DNA from 4 places in the Yersinia sp. 2541 StPb PI genome. Region 2 is predicted to be linked to each of the others. Evidence: predicted binding sites of a transcription regulator. Region 2 holds the regulator's gene; each other region holds the start of a gene.

Region 1 (4,562 bases), 2.3 Mb from region 2:
CGAAATCTCGCCCGGTGGCCGCTTACCCGCAGATGCCGAACTAATGACCCCTTTTGCCAGTTTCGATGAAAGCGCCCTCACCGGAGAATCTATCCCTGTTGAGCGTCAGCAAGGCGAAAAAGTTGCGGCCGGGAGCTTATCGGTCGATCGCGCCACTGAAATGCGAGTTATCTCAGAACCCGGCAATAATGCTATTGACCGTATTCTGCAACTAATTGAATTAGCAGAAGAACGCCGAGCACCCATTGAGCGTTTCATTGACCGCTTCAGTCGTATTTATACGCCAGCGATCATGCTGCTTTCAGCGCTGGTCATGTTAGTACCGCCTTTGGCTTTCGCCGAACCTTGGGAAACCTGGCTGTACCGCGGCCTGACACTATTACTGATAGGTTGCCCATGTGCGTTGGTTATCTCCACACCTGCGGCAATTACATCTGCATTAGCGGCGGCAACCCGCCGTGGGGCATTGATCAAAGGGGGAGCAGCACTGGAGCAGTTGGGCCGAATTCAAACGGTTGCCTTTGACAAAACCGGCACCCTGACCGAGGGCAAACCTAAAGTTACCGATATTCTGCCTATAGCCGGTGTGAGTGAAACCCGCCTGTTAGCGTTGGCCGCCGCCGTTGAAGCTGGCTCCCACCATCCGTTAGCGATCGCTATTATGCAACGCGCACAGCAAAACACCCCAATATTGCCACTGGCGAGTGAGCGTCGAGCTCTGGCGGGGGTGGGTGTTGAAGGTGTGGTTAATGGTCTGACGGTGCGCGTCAGCGCCCCCAGTAAGTTGCCCCCACAGTTATTGACTGCTGAGTGGCAAACACAGCTCGACCAGTTGGAAAGCAGCGGTAAAACAGCCGTCGCCGTGCTGGAAGATGAAACGCTAATTGGTTTATTGGCATTACGTGACACGTTACGAACTGATGCCAGGCAAGCCATTGATGCGCTGAAGAAGTTAGGTATTCAGGGGGTGATGCTCACTGGCGATAATCCACGAGCCGCAGCGGCAATTGCCGGTGAATTGGGGATTGATTACCGCGCCGGATTACTGCCCGCCGATAAAGTGCAAGCGGTTATGGCATTGAATGCGGCACAACCTACGGTGATGGTCGGTGATGGCATCAATGATGCTCCGGCGATGAAAGCAGCCAGTATTGGTATTGCCATGGGTAGTGGCACCGATGTGGCATTGGAAACAGCCGATGCCGCGTTGACCCACAACCGGTTAACCGGATTAGCAGAAATTATTCTGTTATCACGGGCGGCCAACGCCAATATCCGCCAGAACATTACTATCGCACTGGGCCTAAAGGGAATCTTCCTGGTTACCACACTACTGGGCTTAACCGGTCTCTGGTTGGCAGTATTAGCAGATTCCGGTGCTACCGCCTTAGTAACAGCCAATGCGTTACGGCTACTGCGCAAGCGGGATGTTTGAATCAAGCATCGGTTCTGATAATTGGGGCAGAGGCGGGTGTTACTGCGCTTTTGCCCCTTTCTTGACTAAATACCGATACGGCGTCTGCCCGATATCTTGTGCCAACAACTGATGGTCCATAAAACGGCAAAAACCGGGAATATCGCGGGTGGTGGCAGGGTCGTCAGCAATAATCAGTAGAGTTTGGCCATCTTCCATGTGCCGGACCGTTTTTCGCACCATCATCACCGGCTCAGGGCAGCGCAGGCCCAGTGCATCAAGTGTTTTGTCTGGATTGGCAAAAATATCGGTCATGGTGAGTCTCTTGTTGGTCGTTATGGGTTTGCTAGCAGTATAAAGATAAAATATAAGCCCGTGTGCGAAGGCGGATAGTTTACCCCGTCGATTTTTAGGCGCAAGCGACGCTAACGTTTGCGTTAAAATTAGCCATTGCATTCGTTGCGCAAACGCGTATTATGCCGCCGCGTCGCAGAAATTGCGGCACATTCTGTTTGGGTTCCCTCACCCCAATAACCAAAAAGGTCACATTTATGTTTTCGTTTACTGCCCAACAGCGGATGACCGCTTTGGTATGGCTGTCGCTATTCCATATTGTCATCATTACCTCCAGCAACTACCTGGTGCAATTACCGATCGCTATCTTCGGTTTTCATACCACCTGGGGCGCTTTTACTTTTCCGTTTATCTTCCTTGCCACTGACCTGACTGTACGGATTTTTGGTGCTCCTTTGGCGCGCCGGATCATTCTGTCGGTTATGGTGCCAGCGTTGCTGATTTCATATCTGATTTCAGCCCTGTTTTATCAGGGGAGTTGGCAGGGGTTACCGGCATTAACCAGCTTTAACTTGGTGGTAGCCCGTATCGCGATTGCCAGCTTTATGGCCTATGTACTCGGCCAGATTCTGGATGTTCAGGTATTTAACCGCCTGCGTCAGCGCAGTGCCTGGTGGGTTGCCCCTACTGCTGCCATGTTCTTTGGCAATATCAGTGACACCATGGCGTTCTTCTTTATTGCGTTCTATCGCAGTACTGACCCATTTATGGCTGCAAACTGGGTAGAAATCGCTTTGGTGGATTATAGCTTTAAGCTGCTGATCTGCATGTTGTTCTTCCTACCCGCCTATGGCGTGATGCTCAATGTATTGCTGAAATATTTTGCCCGACAGACCGAACAGCAAGCACTAAAGCAGGCTACTGCCACTGAACAATAGATTGCTTTTAGCGTCTGAATAAGGTGCGATAAGGCTATACCCAGATTAGTTGGCGTTGCAGGGGTGTCACTAACCCCCTGTAAGTTCAAGTAACAAGGGGATATTAATCATCAATAAAGGGATTCCCATGCATAAAATAACCAAATTTCTTGCTGTCGGTCTGTTGGTTGCAGGATTAAGTGCTTGTGATGGCAACAGCAATAGTAACGTGGGCCAACCGGTCAGCCTGCTGGAAGGCAAAGTGGCCTTCAGCTTGCCGGCAGACTTGTCTGATCAAAGCGGAAAGATGGGCAATCAAGCGAATAACATGCACGTTTACGCCAATAAAACCGGCGATAAAGCAGTTATCGTGATTTTAGGTGATAACACCAATGAAGAACTGGAAGTACTGACAACGCGTTTAGCAGACCAGCAACGCGCCCGTGATGCTAACCTGCAAGTCGTCACCAATAAAGCCATTAAAATTGACGGACAACCGTTCCAGCAGTTAGATAGCATTATTACCAGTGGCGGCCAGAAAGCCTATTCGTCTGTGTTGATGGGTAAAGTCGATAACCATTTGATGACAATACAAATTACGCTGCCCGCAGATAATCAGCAGCAAGCTCAGACTGAAGCCGAATCGATTATTAGCACGCTCAAGCTAAAATAGTATTCCTTAACAGAGCGCGGCTCATCAGCGCTCTGCCTGCATTATCCTTTTCCAAAATTAAGCTAAAGCCAGTGCCAATAAAGTGATGGGATGTTCGCATTTTTTGCTGGTCGACATTTCAATCTGCCACTTACAGGTTTCACAATCGGTAATCACCAAATCAACCCCACTCTCCTCGATTTGCTGGAACAGTGAGGCACCAATCCCTTGCGATGTTGCGTAGTTCTCTGATTTAAAACCGTAAGTTCCGGCAATCCCGCAACACTGCGAATCCAATACCACCAGCTCAATACCGGGGATACGCTGTAGCAAAGCCAGGGTATAGGCCGTCCAGCCCATTTTCTCCATATGGCAAGGTGTGTGATAGGCAATACGCAACGGCGTATTGTTTGCCGAGAACAGCGCTTTCAACGGTAAGTCGCGCCCCTGATCCAATAAGCGGTAGAGATAGCGTGTCGCCAACTCCACTTTGTCGCGCACGGGTGCAGTATCAACATCTAACAAGTGCGGATACTCATCACGCAAGGTAAAGGTGCAACTTGATGAAGTTGCTACTACCGGGATATCCCGCCCGATAACCGCATCAGTCAGGGATTCCAGATTCACCCGTGCCTGTTTTTTCGCCTGCTCAATAAATCCATTAGCAATCAGGGGTACGCCACAGCATTTTTCCCGTTTAAGTAATTGAACGCCAATGTTCATCGCATTGAATACACTGACTAAATCTTTACCTAACTGGGGATGATTGTAATTTACGAAGCAGCCATGGAAAAATGCCACCTGTTCGCTATATTGCTGCTGTTTTTCAGCTTGTTTACGATACCAGCGGCGAAAGGTACCAAACGAGTATTTTGGTAATTCACGCCGATGATCAATTTTCAGCGCTTTATCCAACAAGGCACGCACCGGTTTCAAACCGGTGACCGCATTCACTACCGGTGCAAACGGTGTTGAGAGGGTGCCCATGATATCGGTATGACTGAGGATCGCATCGCGCAGTTTGGGTTTATTGCTGCTGTAACTGGCTTTAGCACGTTGGATGATGTCGCCGATTTTAACATCGGACGGGCATGCCACTTCGCAACGTTTGCAGTTCGTGCAATATTTCAATGCATCGTCATACAGTGCCGGATCTTTCAAACGTAAGCGCTCACCATCAGGGCCAGCCTGCTTCGGCCCCGGATAAAGCGGGTTAACCTTGGCGACCGGGCAATAAGTGGTGCACACCGTACACTTAATACAACTTTCAAAACTGTTATCCCGT
Region 2 (4,562 bases):
GCCACGGCAGCAAGGTATTGCCCTTGATTCGGGAAAGAGCACTGCGACAACCAAATCCACCTAACAGGAAGGCCAGGGTCTGGGGGACATAACTTAATCCGATGACATTCGGGCTATAACCCATATCACCCAGAATAAAAGGTGAACCGGTTAACCAGGCAAAGAAACCGGCACTACAGGCAGCAAACATCATCACGTTGCCACTGAATGTTGCCGACTTAAGCAACTGCCAGAAACTGATGTTGGTGCTAATGCGTGCAGCATTATCTTGTGCGGTTTTTTTGCGTTCGTTCAACCGCGCCGTTGGGATCAATAGCAGCAACGTAACGGCCAGTAGCACTACAAAAATTGAACGCCAACTGAAGTGGTTTAATAACCAGGCACCCAGTAGCGGAGCTAACGCTGGAGAGAGTGCTACGAGCGGCATAATGGTGGCAAACACGCGATTGGCCTTGCCATCGCGATAACGGTCTACCACTAACGCCTGCCAACTTACAGCAGCAGAACACACCCCTACCGCCTGAATAAAGCGGAGTACCAATAATTGTGTCGCATTTTCAACCCATAAAATCCCCAGACAACCGATGGCAAATAACGCCAAACCGGCTAACAGTACCGGTTTACGGCCTAACTTATCCGATACGGGTCCCCAGATAAGCTGAGCGATAGCAAAACCGGCGAGGAAGATACTTAAGCTGGCACTGATGGCGCCGGCAGACGTTTGAAGCTCTTGTTGCATTGCGCCAAAAGCGGGTAGATACATGTCAGTGGCCAAATAGCCCAACATACTCAGACCGGCCAGATAGAACATAAAACCAGACGACGTTTTCATTCTTTATTTCTCTTTATATCCTTGGTCTTTGAAACCGCAGAGGTGTTAGCAGCGGCTCCAATGACGTTGGCTAAATTATAATTTTTGCAGGCAAAACTTCTGTTATAGAAAATTAATTGCGGAGGGCATTCTATCCGCTGCGATATTCTGTTGTGAAACGGTAATATTTGCACCATGCTATTAAAAAATTTGATAGCAAATTGGTGATGTAAAAAGGTGAAAAACTATGTGGTCTGAATATTCACTGGATGTGGTGGACGCAGTAGCCCGTACTGGGAGTTTCAGTGCTGCTGCTCAAGAATTGCACCGCGTACCGTCTGCGATTAGTTATACGGTGCGCCAGTTGGAAGAGTGGTTGGCCGTTCCGTTGTTTGAACGACGTCATCGCGATGTGGAATTAACCGAAGCTGGCGTGGTTTTTATTAAAGATGCGCGAGATGTTATCAAAAAAATGAATGACACACGCCGTCAGTGTCAACAGGTGGCGAATGGTTGGCGTGGGCAGTTAAATATAGTAATAGATAAAATTGTTAAACCACAGCGTAGTCGCCGTTTAGTGTTGGATTTTTACCGACATTTTCCTGATATTGAACTGCGGGTACGCTATGAAGTATTCAACGGTGTGTGGGATGCGCTGGTGGATGGGCAGGCGGAAATGGCCATTGGTGCGACCCGCGCGATCCCGGTCGGTGGGCGGTTCATCTTTCGCGATATGGGCTTTTTAAGCTGGCATTGTGTGGTGAGTGTCGATCATCCTTTAGCCCAATTAACCGAGCCACTTAGCGATAATCAGTTACGGCCTTATCCCTCACTTTGCCTGGAAGATACCGCCCGTAATTTACCTAAACGTGACACCTGGACTTTAGCAAACCAGCAGCGATTGGTCGCCCCGGACTGGGCAACGGGAATCGATTGCCTGTGTGCAGGATTGTGCATCGGGATGGTGCCGGCACATATGGTATCGCCGTTGATTGAGCAAGGGAAGCTAGCGGCACTGACGCTGGCTGAACCGTTGCCCGATAGTCCATGTTGCTTGACCTGGGAGCAGAACAACCATTCACCAGCATTGGCCTGGCTGCTGGAATATCTAGGTGACAGTGTCACACTTAATACCGAATGGTTGAAAGATGACAGTGAGTTATCAATCAATGACTGAGGATTAATGAGGCAAGATTAGCCGCCGGTAGAGCTAAACACTACCGGCAGGAGAGGATTAACGGCGATAATCGAGGAACGGGCCATCAGCGACAGAACGGCGCTCAATCAGTTTAGGGTGTACCTCAATGGTCTGCGAATCTTCACGTTTGCTGACAATACGGTCAAGTAACATGGCAAAGGCCGTTTCGCCCAAGCGCTCTTTGGGCTGGTGAATAGTGGTTAGCGCCGGCGAGAAATAGCGCGCATTACGCACATTATCATACCCGATCACCGAAATATCTTGTGGTACCCGTAGGCCCAACTCATCAGCAGCACATATCGCGCCCATGGCCATAATATCGCCGCCACAGAACACCGCCGTTGGGCGATGTTTTTGTGTCAGGATTTGATGCATCGCTTTATAACCGGATTCCGGTTCAAAATCCCCTTGGACCACCCACTCATCACGCAGGGTAATATTTGCTTCTTCCAGTGCTTTCAGGAAGCCCTGGTGGCGGCCACCACCGGTATTACGGGCTAACTGGCCGGGGATAGCCCCAATGTCACGATGACCGCGCTCAATCAGGTAACGGCCCGCCAAATAGCCGCCTTCAAAAGCGTTATCAATAATCGAGTCAGTAAAATCACCCCGTGCGGTTCCCCAATCCATGACGACCATTGGGATATTGCGATATTCTTCCAACATCCCGAGTAGCTGCTCAGGATATTCTGAACACATCACCAGCAACCCATCGACACGTTTTTGTGCCAACATCGCCAGATAAGCTTTTTGCTTGTCCAGATTATTATGAGAATTACATAAAATCAGGGTATAACCTTTGCTATAACAACTATTTTCGACCGCTTCGATCACTTCGGCAAAATAGGGCGCTTCGCTGGATGTTGCCAGTAAACCAATTGATTTAGTGTGATTAACTTTCAAACTGCGGGCTACAGCGCTGGGTGAATAATGCAGTTCTTTAATGGCAGCCCACACCGCAGCCTTGGTATTCTCGGCGACGAAACGAGTTTTGTTGATAACGTGCGAAACGGTGGTGGTGGACACACCCGCGTGTTTGGCCACATCTTTAATCGTTGCCATAAAAAGAATGACTCCTAAGCTTACCGGTTACAGTAGGGTAAGTATTATGTTAATCGTTTGCCTGCATAACCCGAAAACCGCTCAGACAAAAACACGATATTAGGCTGGGAAGTTAAATCAGCTGATTGTCTGAGAGTATTTATTGGACGTTATTAGTCGGTATGCAGTTATGAACTGCGAATTTTGGCTGATCTGGAGGAAAAGTGAAAGGGGTAATCAAAGTTATAAAGTGCGTAATGAGCACAAGATTTTTTTTCTGAACTGTGGGAAAATAATTTAACACACTAACTATGTGCCTTTTCCCTACTACAAACTAACCGGCTAAGGAGTTTTTATGGATACCAATCTGAAAATGTCGCTGATTACGACTGTTGGTGCGCTGGCGATGATTATTGTCTTTAGCTTCGTGGCGGTAATGAATTAATTAAACCGCTTGCCGGTGTGAAGTGATAAGTAGGGCGGGTTAATCCCGCCCTTAATTATTTTTACGCGTAATGCGACGATGGGTTGTCACTCTTCTTGCCGTATCAGGCTAAATTTTTCTCAACGAAAGACCAGTTAACCAGTGCCCAGAAGTTTTCCAGGTATTTTGGCCGCGCATTGCGGTAATCAATATAGTAAGCATGTTCCCACACATCTACGGTTAACACTGGTTTATCGTTGGTGGTCAGTGGAGTTGCTGCATTAGACGTACTGACAATCGCCAGTGTGCCATCTGCTTTTTTAACCAGCCAGGTCCAGCCCGCACCAAAGTTTTTTACTGCCGCATCAGTAAATTGTGCTTTAAATTCAGCAAAAGAACCAAATGATTGATTAATGGCATCGGCAACTTTGCCCGTAGGTTCGCCGCCGCCGTTAGGTGACAGGCAGTGCCAGTAGAAGGTGTGGTTCCAGACTTGGGCCGCATTATTAAAGATCCCGCCATTAGCGGTTTTTACAATCTCTTCCAGCGTCTTACCCGCAAACTCAGTGTCTTTAATCAAGTTATTGAGATTAACCACATAGGTGTTGTGATGCTTGCCGTAGTGGTATTCCAGCGTTTCAGCTGAGATGTGGGGCTCTAGCGCATTTTGCGCATAGGGTAATGCCGGTAATTCAAAAGACATCGCTCTCTCCTTTCGGGGTTGCTCAGGGTGTTTGCTCCTCAAATCACATCAATTGCCACGGGCAGTGAGGTGGCGAAGAGCGGTTAAAGCTTAATTGTTGTATTTTTGTTGTGGGTATTAATCTTAACAACTTTCAACAGGAATGACAGATATAACCATACTGTTTGATGGGTGATTGTATCACCGTTATGCCATGGGGATAACAAGTGCAGGGGCGTTATTGTGCCATCAGCACCCGGTAGGACAACCGGGTGCAAACTGAAGTCTTAGCGGATGGTTTTCGGTGTGACCACACGGCGTGCGCCAACGTAATGATCCTGCCAGTAGTCATTGTCCAGCATACTGATACGAATTTCTTCACCAGTGCGTGGGGACTGAATGAACT
Region 3 (4,562 bases), 1.7 Mb from region 2:
ACCTGAATGGATATCCAGTATTCGAGTGCAATTAAGGCAGATGTCATGATAAAACTGCAACACATTTCGCAGTTATGATCTACTGTGCCGTTTAGCAGTTAGCGTGTTAAACTTACTCGTTTATACTGTACAAAATTTACTTCATCAGGAGAGTTCACATGGCCAGCAGAGGCGTAAACAAAGTGATTTTGGTCGGGAATTTGGGCCAAGACCCGGAAGTCCGCTACATGCCAAACGGCGGAGCTGTTGCCAATATCACCCTGGCCACTTCCGAAAGCTGGCGTGATAAAGCCACCGGCGAGCAGAAAGAAAAAACTGAATGGCACCGTGTGGTGTTGTTCGGCAAACTGGCAGAAGTGGCGGGTGAATATCTGCGTAAAGGCTCTCAGGTTTATATTGAAGGCGCACTGCAAACCCGTAAATGGACAGATCAGGCTGGTGTTGAGAAATACACCACAGAAGTTGTGGTTAATGTGGGCGGCACCATGCAAATGCTGGGTGGCCGTCAGGGCGGCGCTGCTCCGGCAGGTGGTGGTGCACCACAAGACGGCGGGGCGCAAGGTGGTTGGGGTCAACCTCAGCAGCCACAAGGTGGTAACCAGTTCAGCGGCGGTCAGACTTCACGTCCGGCCCAGTCTGCACCAGCAGCACAACCACAAGGCGGCAATGAGCCACCAATGGATTTCGATGATGATATCCCGTTCTGATTGCGCTGTTTTTTAAGCACAACAGTGCTGATTAGGAAAATAAAGCCCTGCCTTGGCGGGGCTTTTTGTTGGTTTTAAGTCGCGCCTGAGGGATGAGATTTTTATACCTCGATATATCTGTTTTGCTTTCTTAAAATTGGTATTGGCAGCTTTGCAAACCAAAAAATTCTTTTATCACTATAATCAATACTCTTATGTTCATCATATGGAGCTTGGTCATGGTCACGGTTCACCATCTGAATAATTCACGTTCACAACGTATCTTGTGGATGCTGGAGGAACTGCAAGTTCCTTATGAGTTGAAGCGCTATCAGCGCGACCCCGGCAGCTTACTGGCACCACCAGAATTGAAAAAAATCCATCCATTGGGAAAATCACCAGTGATTACTGACGGTGATCTCACCTTGGCGGAGTCTGGTGCCATTATTGAGTATTTACAGGAAACCTATGATGCACAGGGGCTATTTAAGCCCACCGGTCACTATGATCGTCAACAGTTCCGTTACTGGATGCATTATGCCGAAGGTTCATTGATGCCATTGCTGGTGATGAAACTTATCTTTAGCCGATTGGGTGGGCCGCCTGTGCCGTGGATTATTCGCCCGGTTGCCAAGGCTCTGGGTGATGGCGTACAGAAAAGTTATCTGAATAAGCAAATTGCTACTCACCGCGATTATCTGGAACAGCATTTGACGAATAATCAGTGGTTTGCTGGCAGTGATTTCAGCGCGGCGGATATTCAGATGAGTTTTCCTATCGAGGCAATCAACACCCGTGGTGGTCTTGAGGGGTTCCCGAAACTGCAAGATTTCTTAGTGCGCATTCATCAGCGCCCAGCCTACCAACAGGCGATTGAGAAGGGCGGAGCCTACAAACTGGAAGGCTGATAACCGATGATTCGGCATCATTGCCACGCAAAGTAAATGAGTGTGAGGCTACTCACACTTTTGTTTCCCGTCAAATTAATGCTCCCCCGACAAATTAATGTAAAAAAATGCAATAAATGTCGCTATCTGGTGTTGATTAGTCGCTACGAATAGCTAGATAATCGTTTGCCTTACAATAAGGCTATTTTATTTGCCATTTTGAACTTGGGCAGTGCTAAAAATCCTCACGTACCGAGTGTACGCTCCGGTTTTTGCGGCTGGCCGCGTCCAAACTGCCTGCAACAATGACGCTTATTGTAGTTTTTCTTCGATTTTTTTCAGTCATGCGTGCTTCCAGCTAATCGTTTGCTATTTTCTCCACCATGAAGATGTTGGAGGCGTTGTCGAGTTAATCGGCAAAAACGGAAACGATTACGTAGGGAAGGGCGCCTGACTTGCTGACTACTTTAAAATGACACACAGGGGACATAACCATGTCTAGCACCAACCCTCAAGTGAACCGGGCAGTAACGCCAAAAGGTTCGCTTGATGCATTTTTCAAGCTTAGTGAACGCGGCAGTAATGTACGCCAGGAAGTGCTGGCTGGCCTGACAACCTTTCTCGCCATGGTCTACTCGGTCATTGTTGTACCAAGTATGCTTGGCAAAGCGGGTTTCCCACCAACAGCGGTGTTTGTGGCAACCTGTCTGGTTGCCGGTCTTGGTTCTTTGTTGATGGGGTTGTGGGCCAACTTGCCGATGGCGATTGGTTGCGCCATATCACTGACAGCGTTTACGGCATTCAGCTTGGTGCTGGGGCAACACATCAGTATTCCTGTGGCATTGGGGGCAGTATTCCTGATGGGGGTGCTGTTCACTATTATCTCTGTGACCGGTATCCGTTCATGGATATTGCGTAATTTGCCGATGGGCGTGGCACATGGTACCGGTATCGGTATCGGCTTGTTCCTGTTGCTGATTGCAGCAAACGGTGTCGGCCTGGTTATCAAAAACCCGATTGAAGGTTTACCGGTTGCACTGGGTGCATTTACCTCTTTCCCGGTCATAATGACTTTGCTAGGGCTGGCGGTGATTTTCGGTCTGGAAAAACTGCGAGTGCCGGGTGGCATTCTGCTGGTGATCATCGCCATCTCGGTTATCGGCCTGATTTTTGATCCGAGTGTGACCTATCAAGGGCTGTTTGCGATGCCTAGCCTGGCGGATGCTAACGGTAATTCATTGATTTTCAGCCTTGATATCATGGGTGCATTGAAACCTGTGGTGCTGCCAAGTGTATTGGCATTAGTGATGACTGCTGTATTTGATGCCACCGGGACTATCCGCGCGGTAGCGGGTCAGGCTAATTTGTTGGATAAAGACGGCCAGATCATCAGCGGCGGTAAAGCTCTGACATCTGACTCCGTTAGCAGCATTTTTGCTGGTTTGGTGGGCGCTGCGCCTGCTGCGGTTTATATCGAATCTGCCGCCGGTACTGCCGCTGGTGGTAAAACCGGTTTGACCGCCACCGTGGTAGGTATTTTGTTCCTGCTGATGCTGTTCCTGTCGCCACTATCCTATTTGGTTCCGGCTTATGCGACGGCACCGGCTCTGATGTATGTAGGGTTGCTGATGTTGAGCAACGTCTCCAAACTGGATTTCGAAGACTTTGTTGATGCGATGTCTGGCCTGCTTTGTGCCGTGTTTATCGTGCTGACTTGTAATATCGTCACCGGTATTATGTTGGGCTTCAGCTCGCTGGTTATTGGCCGTATCTGTTCCGGTGAATGGCGTAAACTGAATATCGGTACCGTGATTATCGCTATCGCGTTAGTGGCATTCTATGCGGGTGGCTGGGCAATCTAAGCGATGAGTTTTTGCTGGCATCGGGGTGACGCTGTCCCGATGCCACAGCGGTTTTTAATAACCCTATTTTCTTTGTTTTTTCCTGCCATCAGTTACAGGTTTTTTCCCCGTTTAACAAAAAAGTGATCTACTATCAAAAGCTAAACTCCGGCCCTGTCTACGGGCGGGTGAGGTTAAATCTTATATTGAGTTGTGTTGAGTTGAGTCTAAGGAAAGCATGGAAATTTTTTTTACAATCCTCATCCTGATTCTGGTGGTGTCGCTTTCCGGCGTTGTCACTCGGATGTTGCCGTTTCAAATCCCCCTTCCTCTGATGCAGATTGTCTGTGGTGCCTTGTTGGCCTTTCCCCACTTTGGTTTGCATGTCGATTTTGACCCGGAATTATTCCTGGTGCTGTTTATTCCACCGCTGCTCTTTGCCGACGGCTGGAAAACACCGACACGAGAGTTTATTCACCATGGGCGGGAGATATTTGGTCTGGCGCTGGCATTGGTGCTGGTCACCGTGGTGGGTATCGGCTATCTGATTTACTGGATGGTGCCGGGTATTCCGCTGGTAGCCGCGTTTGCACTGGCGGCGGTATTGTCGCCAACCGATGCTGTGGCATTATCCGGCATTGTGGGGAAAGGGCGCATACCTAAATCGATTATGGGCGTATTAGAAGGGGAGGCGTTGATGAATGATGCCTCTGGTCTGGTTGCGCTAAAGTTTGCCATTGCGGTGGCAATGGGGACGATGGTCTTTACCGTGTCTGGTGCCACACTTGAGTTCCTAAAAGTGGCGATTGGTGGCCTGCTGGCTGGTGTGGCGGTAACCTGGCTATACAGTAAGTCACTGCGCCTGATGAGCCGCTGGAGTGGTGATGATCCGGCAACACAAATTGTCTTACTGCTGCTGTTGCCATTCGCTTCTTATCTGATTGCTGAGCATATTGGCGTCTCCGGCATTCTGGCCGCAGTGGCGGCAGGGATGACCATCAGTCAGTCCGGGGTTATCCGAAACGCACCATTGACGATGCGGTTACGTGCCGACAGCGTGTGGTCGATGCTGGAGTTTGTGTTTAACGGCATGGTGTTCATCCTGTTGGGGCTGCAATTACCGGGGATTTTGGAAACATCAATCATAC
Region 4 (4,562 bases), 850 kb from region 2:
CTTCAGGGCGAATCAGACTGATCACTTTAAACAGCAAGCTCAAGCCAATCCCCACAACCGTTGCCAAAGCCATGCCTTTCAGTTCAGTTGCGCCGATGTTCACTTTCGCGCCACTCACCCCGATGATCAGGATAACGGAGGTTAAGATCAGGTTTTGTGCTTTGTTATAGTCAACTTTTGACTCGATCAGCACGCGGATACCTGATGCGGCAATAACACCGTACAGCAGTAGTGAAACACCGCCCATCACCGGTACCGGCACCGCTTGAATGGCAGCAGCCAATTTACCGATACAAGACAGCATGATCGCCAGAATCGCAGCGCCACCTATCACCCAAGTACTGTAAACACGGGTGATCGCCATAACACCGATATTCTCACCATACGTGGTATTGGGGGTTGAGCCAAAGAAGCCGGAAATCACCGTCGAAATACCGTTGGCAAACATCGAGCGATGCAGACCAGGGTCACGAATCAAATCCTTTTTCACAATATTCGCCGTGACCACTAAGTGCCCAATATGCTCGGCAATAACCACCAGCGCCGCAGGCAAGATGGTTAAAATAGCGAACCATTCAAAACGTGGGGTATAAAACGTCGGTAAGGCAAACCAATGGGCCTGACTAATCGGGGTTAAATCAACCACCCCCATCACGAATGACAAAGCATAACCGACCAACACACCGATCAAGATAGGGATAATGGCGAAGAAGCCACGGAACAGCACCGATCCCAGAATGGTTACCCCTAACGTCACCATTGAAATGATAATAGTGGTTGAATCTACTGTCACACCTTGGGCGGGCAATAATCCGGCCATACCCGCAGCAACGCCAGCTAACTCAAGGCCGATAACGGCAACAATCGCCCCCATCGCCGCGGGCGGGAACAGCACATTCAGCCAACCCGTTCCGGCTTTTTTCACAATCAGCGCCACCAGACAAAACAGCACGCCGCACATGATAAAACCACCCAAGGCAACTTCGTATCCCAAGGGCAATAGCAGCAGTACCGGTGAGATAAACGCAAAACTTGAGCCGAGGTAAGCCGGGATTTTTCCCTTACAAATAAACAGATAGAGCAAGGTTCCGATACCGTTGAACAGCAGCACCGTGGCCGGGTTAATTTTAAATAGAATAGGAACTAAAACGGTGGCACCAAACATGGCGAACAAATGTTGAAAACTCAGGGGGATCGTCTGGAGCAGCGGTGGACGCTCGCTGACACCGATGGTGCGACGGCTCATTTCTCTATCCTCTTAATGGTGTGTTTAAAAATGATTATGCTAAAAGTTATTCAAAAAAAAGCCGACTATCGAGTCGGCTATCATCAGTTATTTGGTTCCGAAAATCTTATCCCCGGCATCACCCAAACCTGGAATGATATAACCGTGTTCGTTCAGGCACTGATCAATGGCGGCGGTATACAGCTCTACGTCTGGATGCGCTTCTTCTAGCGCTTTGATACCCTCCGGTGCGGCAACCAATACCAACACTTTAATGCTCTGGCAGCCGGCTTTCTTCAGCAAATCGATAGTCGCAATCATCGAACCACCGGTTGCCAGCATAGGGTCAACAACCAACGCCATACGTTCGTTGATATCGGCAACCAGTTTCTGGAAATACGGTACCGGTTTTAGTGTCTCTTCATCACGATAGACACCCACCACGCTAATGCGGGCACTCGGTATATTTTCCAACACCCCCTCCATCATGCCTAAACCAGCACGTAGGATCGGCACCACCGTAATTTTCTTACCTTTAATCTGTTCAATCTCTACCGGCCCGTTCCAACCCTCAATGGTGACTTTCTCAGTTTCCAGATCGGCGGTTGCCACGTAAGTCAGCAAACTCCCTACTTCAGACGCTAACTCGCGAAAACGCTTCGTGCTGATATCATTCTCACGCATCAAACCAAGTTTATGTTTTACTAGCGGGTGTTTCACCTCAACGATCTTCATTATTTTTCTCCTGGTTAGGCGGTTGACGGCCAAAAAAATCGCGAGATTATACCGCCTTTTTTTTTGAACGCCACAATGAATAGCCTGATTCAGATCAATAGAAAATCAATCTTAAGTCAAGAAAGCTAAAAATCAGCGTGATATCACAAGCTACTCGCAAACGTTTGCCTGCGCTGTTAGAATTGTCGCGTTTTCTTCCTATAGCCAAAGTAATTGGCGTTGCAGGTAGGCTGCCAGCAAGCGAACTGCGATGAGCTGACTAAGTCAGTGATTTGGATAAGTTCGTGCAGCGAGCCCTCTTGCGGCTTCAAGTATGAAGGATATAAGCTCAAACAGCCAACCGCCGTGGGGACCTCGCTGTGACCAACAAAACCTCTCTCAGCTATAAAGACGCAGGCGTAGATATCGATGCCGGTAATGACCTTGTTGATCGCATAAAAGGTGTGGTTAAACAAACTCGTCGCCCAGAAGTGATGGGTGGATTGGGCGGGTTCGGTGCCCTGTGTGCTTTGCCACAAAAATACCGTGAACCTATTTTAGTCTCAGGCACCGACGGCGTAGGCACTAAGCTGCGCCTGGCGATGGACCTGAAACGCCACGATACCATTGGTATCGATTTAGTGGCCATGTGTGTCAATGACCTGGTGGTTCAGGGTGCTGAACCGCTGTTCTTCCTTGACTACTTTGCCACCGGTAAACTGGATGTGGATACTGCCGCCAGTGTGATTACCGGTATCGCCGAAGGGTGTAAACAATCAGGTTGTGCACTGGTTGGCGGCGAAACCGCAGAAATGCCGGGGATGTACCACGGTGAAGATTATGACGTTGCCGGTTTCTGCGTTGGTGTAGTTGAAAAGTCTGAAATCATTGATGGCAGCAAAGTGACACCGGGTGATGCGTTGGTTGCCTTAGGTGCCAGCGGCCCGCATTCCAATGGTTATTCACTGGTACGCAAAATTCTGGAAGTCAGCAACACCAATCCTGAGCAAACTCAGTTGGATGGTAAATCGCTGGCTGACCATTTGCTGGAACCGACCAAAATCTACGTTAAATCCATTCTCAGCCTGATTGAGCAGCTTGATATTCATGCTATTGCTCATCTGACTGGCGGCGGCTTCTGGGAAAACATCCCACGGGTATTACCCGCAGGGACTCAAGCGGTTATCGACGAAGCTAGCTGGCAGTGGCCTGCGGTATTTAGTTGGTTGCAGCAAGCCGGCAATGTCAGTCGCCACGAAATGTATCGTACCTTTAACTGTGGTGTCGGCATGGTTGTTGCGCTCCCGGCAGAACTGGCTGATATTGCCGTTGAGTTACTGACCGCATCCGGTGAGAAAGCCTGGAAAATCGGTGTGATTGCGGCGGCGACTGACGGTGCAGATCAAGTCATCATCAATCCATAACATTGCTGACTCAGCCTGCAGCTTCAAAATCCCGATGAGCTGACTCAAGTCCGTGATTCAGGTGACAAATCTGCCGGGAGCAGATTTCAACGCTGCTTGCAGCGGCCTCAACGAGGCGAGGCCCACGGATGGGCCGAGTAATGCGCGCAGCCAACACCCCGCAGCTTCAAGTACGAAGGGTATATGAAAAAGATAGTGGTTTTGGTCTCCGGCCAGGGCAGTAATCTACAAGCGTTGATCGACGCCCAACAACAAGGGCGTATTTCAGGCACCATCAGTGCCGTGTTCAGTAATAACCCTGATGCTTATGGGTTGGAACGTGCTGAATTGGCGGGTATTCCCCACCATGCAGTGGATGCTAAGTCCTATGCGGATCGCGCCAGTTTTGATTTGGCATTGGCGCAAGCCATTGATCACTATCAACCTGATTTACTGGTGTTAGCCGGTTATATGCGCATTCTCAGTGCGGAGTTTGTTCAGCACTATGCTGGCCGGATGTTAAATATCCATCCGTCACTGTTGCCGAAATACCCCGGTCTGCATACTCATCGTCAGGCACTGGAAAACGGTGATCCGGAGCATGGCACCTCAGTGCATTTCGTTACTGAAGAGCTGGACGGCGGCCCGGTTATTCTGCAAGCCAAAGTACCGGTTTTCAGTGAGGATAGCGAAGAGGATGTGGTCGAAAGAGTACAAACTCAGGAACACAGCATTTATCCGCTGGTAGTCAGTTGGTTTACCGATGGCCGTCTTGCTATGCGTGATAATGCCGCCTGGCTGGATGGTGAACGCCTACCTGCCCAAGGCTACGCGGCTGAATAAAACAAGTTAATAAATATTGATTAAAGGCGCGGCCATTAATGGTTAGCGCCTTTTTTAATTCCCCTGTGCTTACCTCTTGTGCTAATAGTATAATTTTTAGGGCAGCAACCGCTGTCGCCAATGAGGAATATGTATGTCTACCACTAACAGCGTCAGGTTACGCCCACTGGAACGGGATGACTTGCCGTTTGTTCACCAGTTAGATAACAATGCCAGCGTGATGCGCTATTGGTTTGAAGAGCCTTACGAGGCCTTTGTTGAACTGTCTGATCTGTATGATAAACATATTCATGACCAGAGTGAGCGCCGCTTTATTATTGAAAGCCAGGGGACAAAAGTCGGTCTGGTGGAGTTAGTTGAAATTAACCATATTCACC

The links. Region 2 encodes PurR, which represses purine synthesis genes. Its sites were predicted from a motif close to CANGCAAACGTTTGCNTG; they were not measured.
Positions count from the first base shown of each region.
Region 1: the regulator PurR is predicted to act here: its motif matches at 1,836-1,853, upstream of tusA (sulfurtransferase TusA).
Region 3: the regulator PurR is predicted to act here: its motif matches at 1,995-2,012, upstream of V1953_RS01680 (NCS2 family permease).
Region 4: the regulator PurR is predicted to act here: its motif matches at 2,114-2,131, upstream of purM (phosphoribosylformylglycinamidine cyclo-ligase).

Region 1 covers NZ_JAZGQB010000001.1:4,471,468-4,476,029, forward strand. Annotated here, with positions in the region: gene V1953_RS20080 (zinc/cadmium/mercury/lead-transporting ATPase) at 1-1,435, shown strand, start outside; gene tusA (sulfurtransferase TusA) at 1,475-1,729, opposite strand; gene V1953_RS20090 (7-cyano-7-deazaguanine/7-aminomethyl-7-deazaguanine transporter) at 1,966-2,646, shown strand; gene V1953_RS20095 (DcrB family lipoprotein) at 2,774-3,298, shown strand; gene glpC (anaerobic glycerol-3-phosphate dehydrogenase subunit GlpC) at 3,356-4,562, opposite strand, start outside.
Region 2 covers NZ_JAZGQB010000001.1:2,128,800-2,133,361, forward strand. Annotated here, with positions in the region: gene punC (purine nucleoside transporter PunC) at 1-832, opposite strand, end outside; gene punR (DNA-binding transcriptional activator PunR) at 1,059-1,988, shown strand; gene purR (HTH-type transcriptional repressor PurR) at 2,046-3,071, opposite strand; gene cydH (cytochrome bd-I oxidase subunit CydH) at 3,406-3,495, shown strand; gene sodB (superoxide dismutase [Fe]) at 3,599-4,177, opposite strand; gene V1953_RS09475 (C40 family peptidase) at 4,444-4,562, opposite strand, start outside.
Region 3 covers NZ_JAZGQB010000001.1:391,316-395,877, forward strand. Annotated here, with positions in the region: gene V1953_RS01670 (single-stranded DNA-binding protein) at 159-707, shown strand; gene V1953_RS01675 (glutathione S-transferase family protein) at 926-1,594, shown strand; gene V1953_RS01680 (NCS2 family permease) at 2,068-3,435, shown strand; gene V1953_RS01685 (Na+/H+ antiporter) at 3,653-4,562, shown strand, end outside.
Region 4 covers NZ_JAZGQB010000001.1:1,283,663-1,288,224, reverse strand. Annotated here, with positions in the region: gene uraA (uracil permease) at 1-1,246, opposite strand, end outside; gene upp (uracil phosphoribosyltransferase) at 1,334-1,960, opposite strand; gene purM (phosphoribosylformylglycinamidine cyclo-ligase) at 2,320-3,363, shown strand; gene purN (phosphoribosylglycinamide formyltransferase) at 3,547-4,185, shown strand; gene speG (spermidine N1-acetyltransferase) at 4,319-4,562, shown strand, end outside.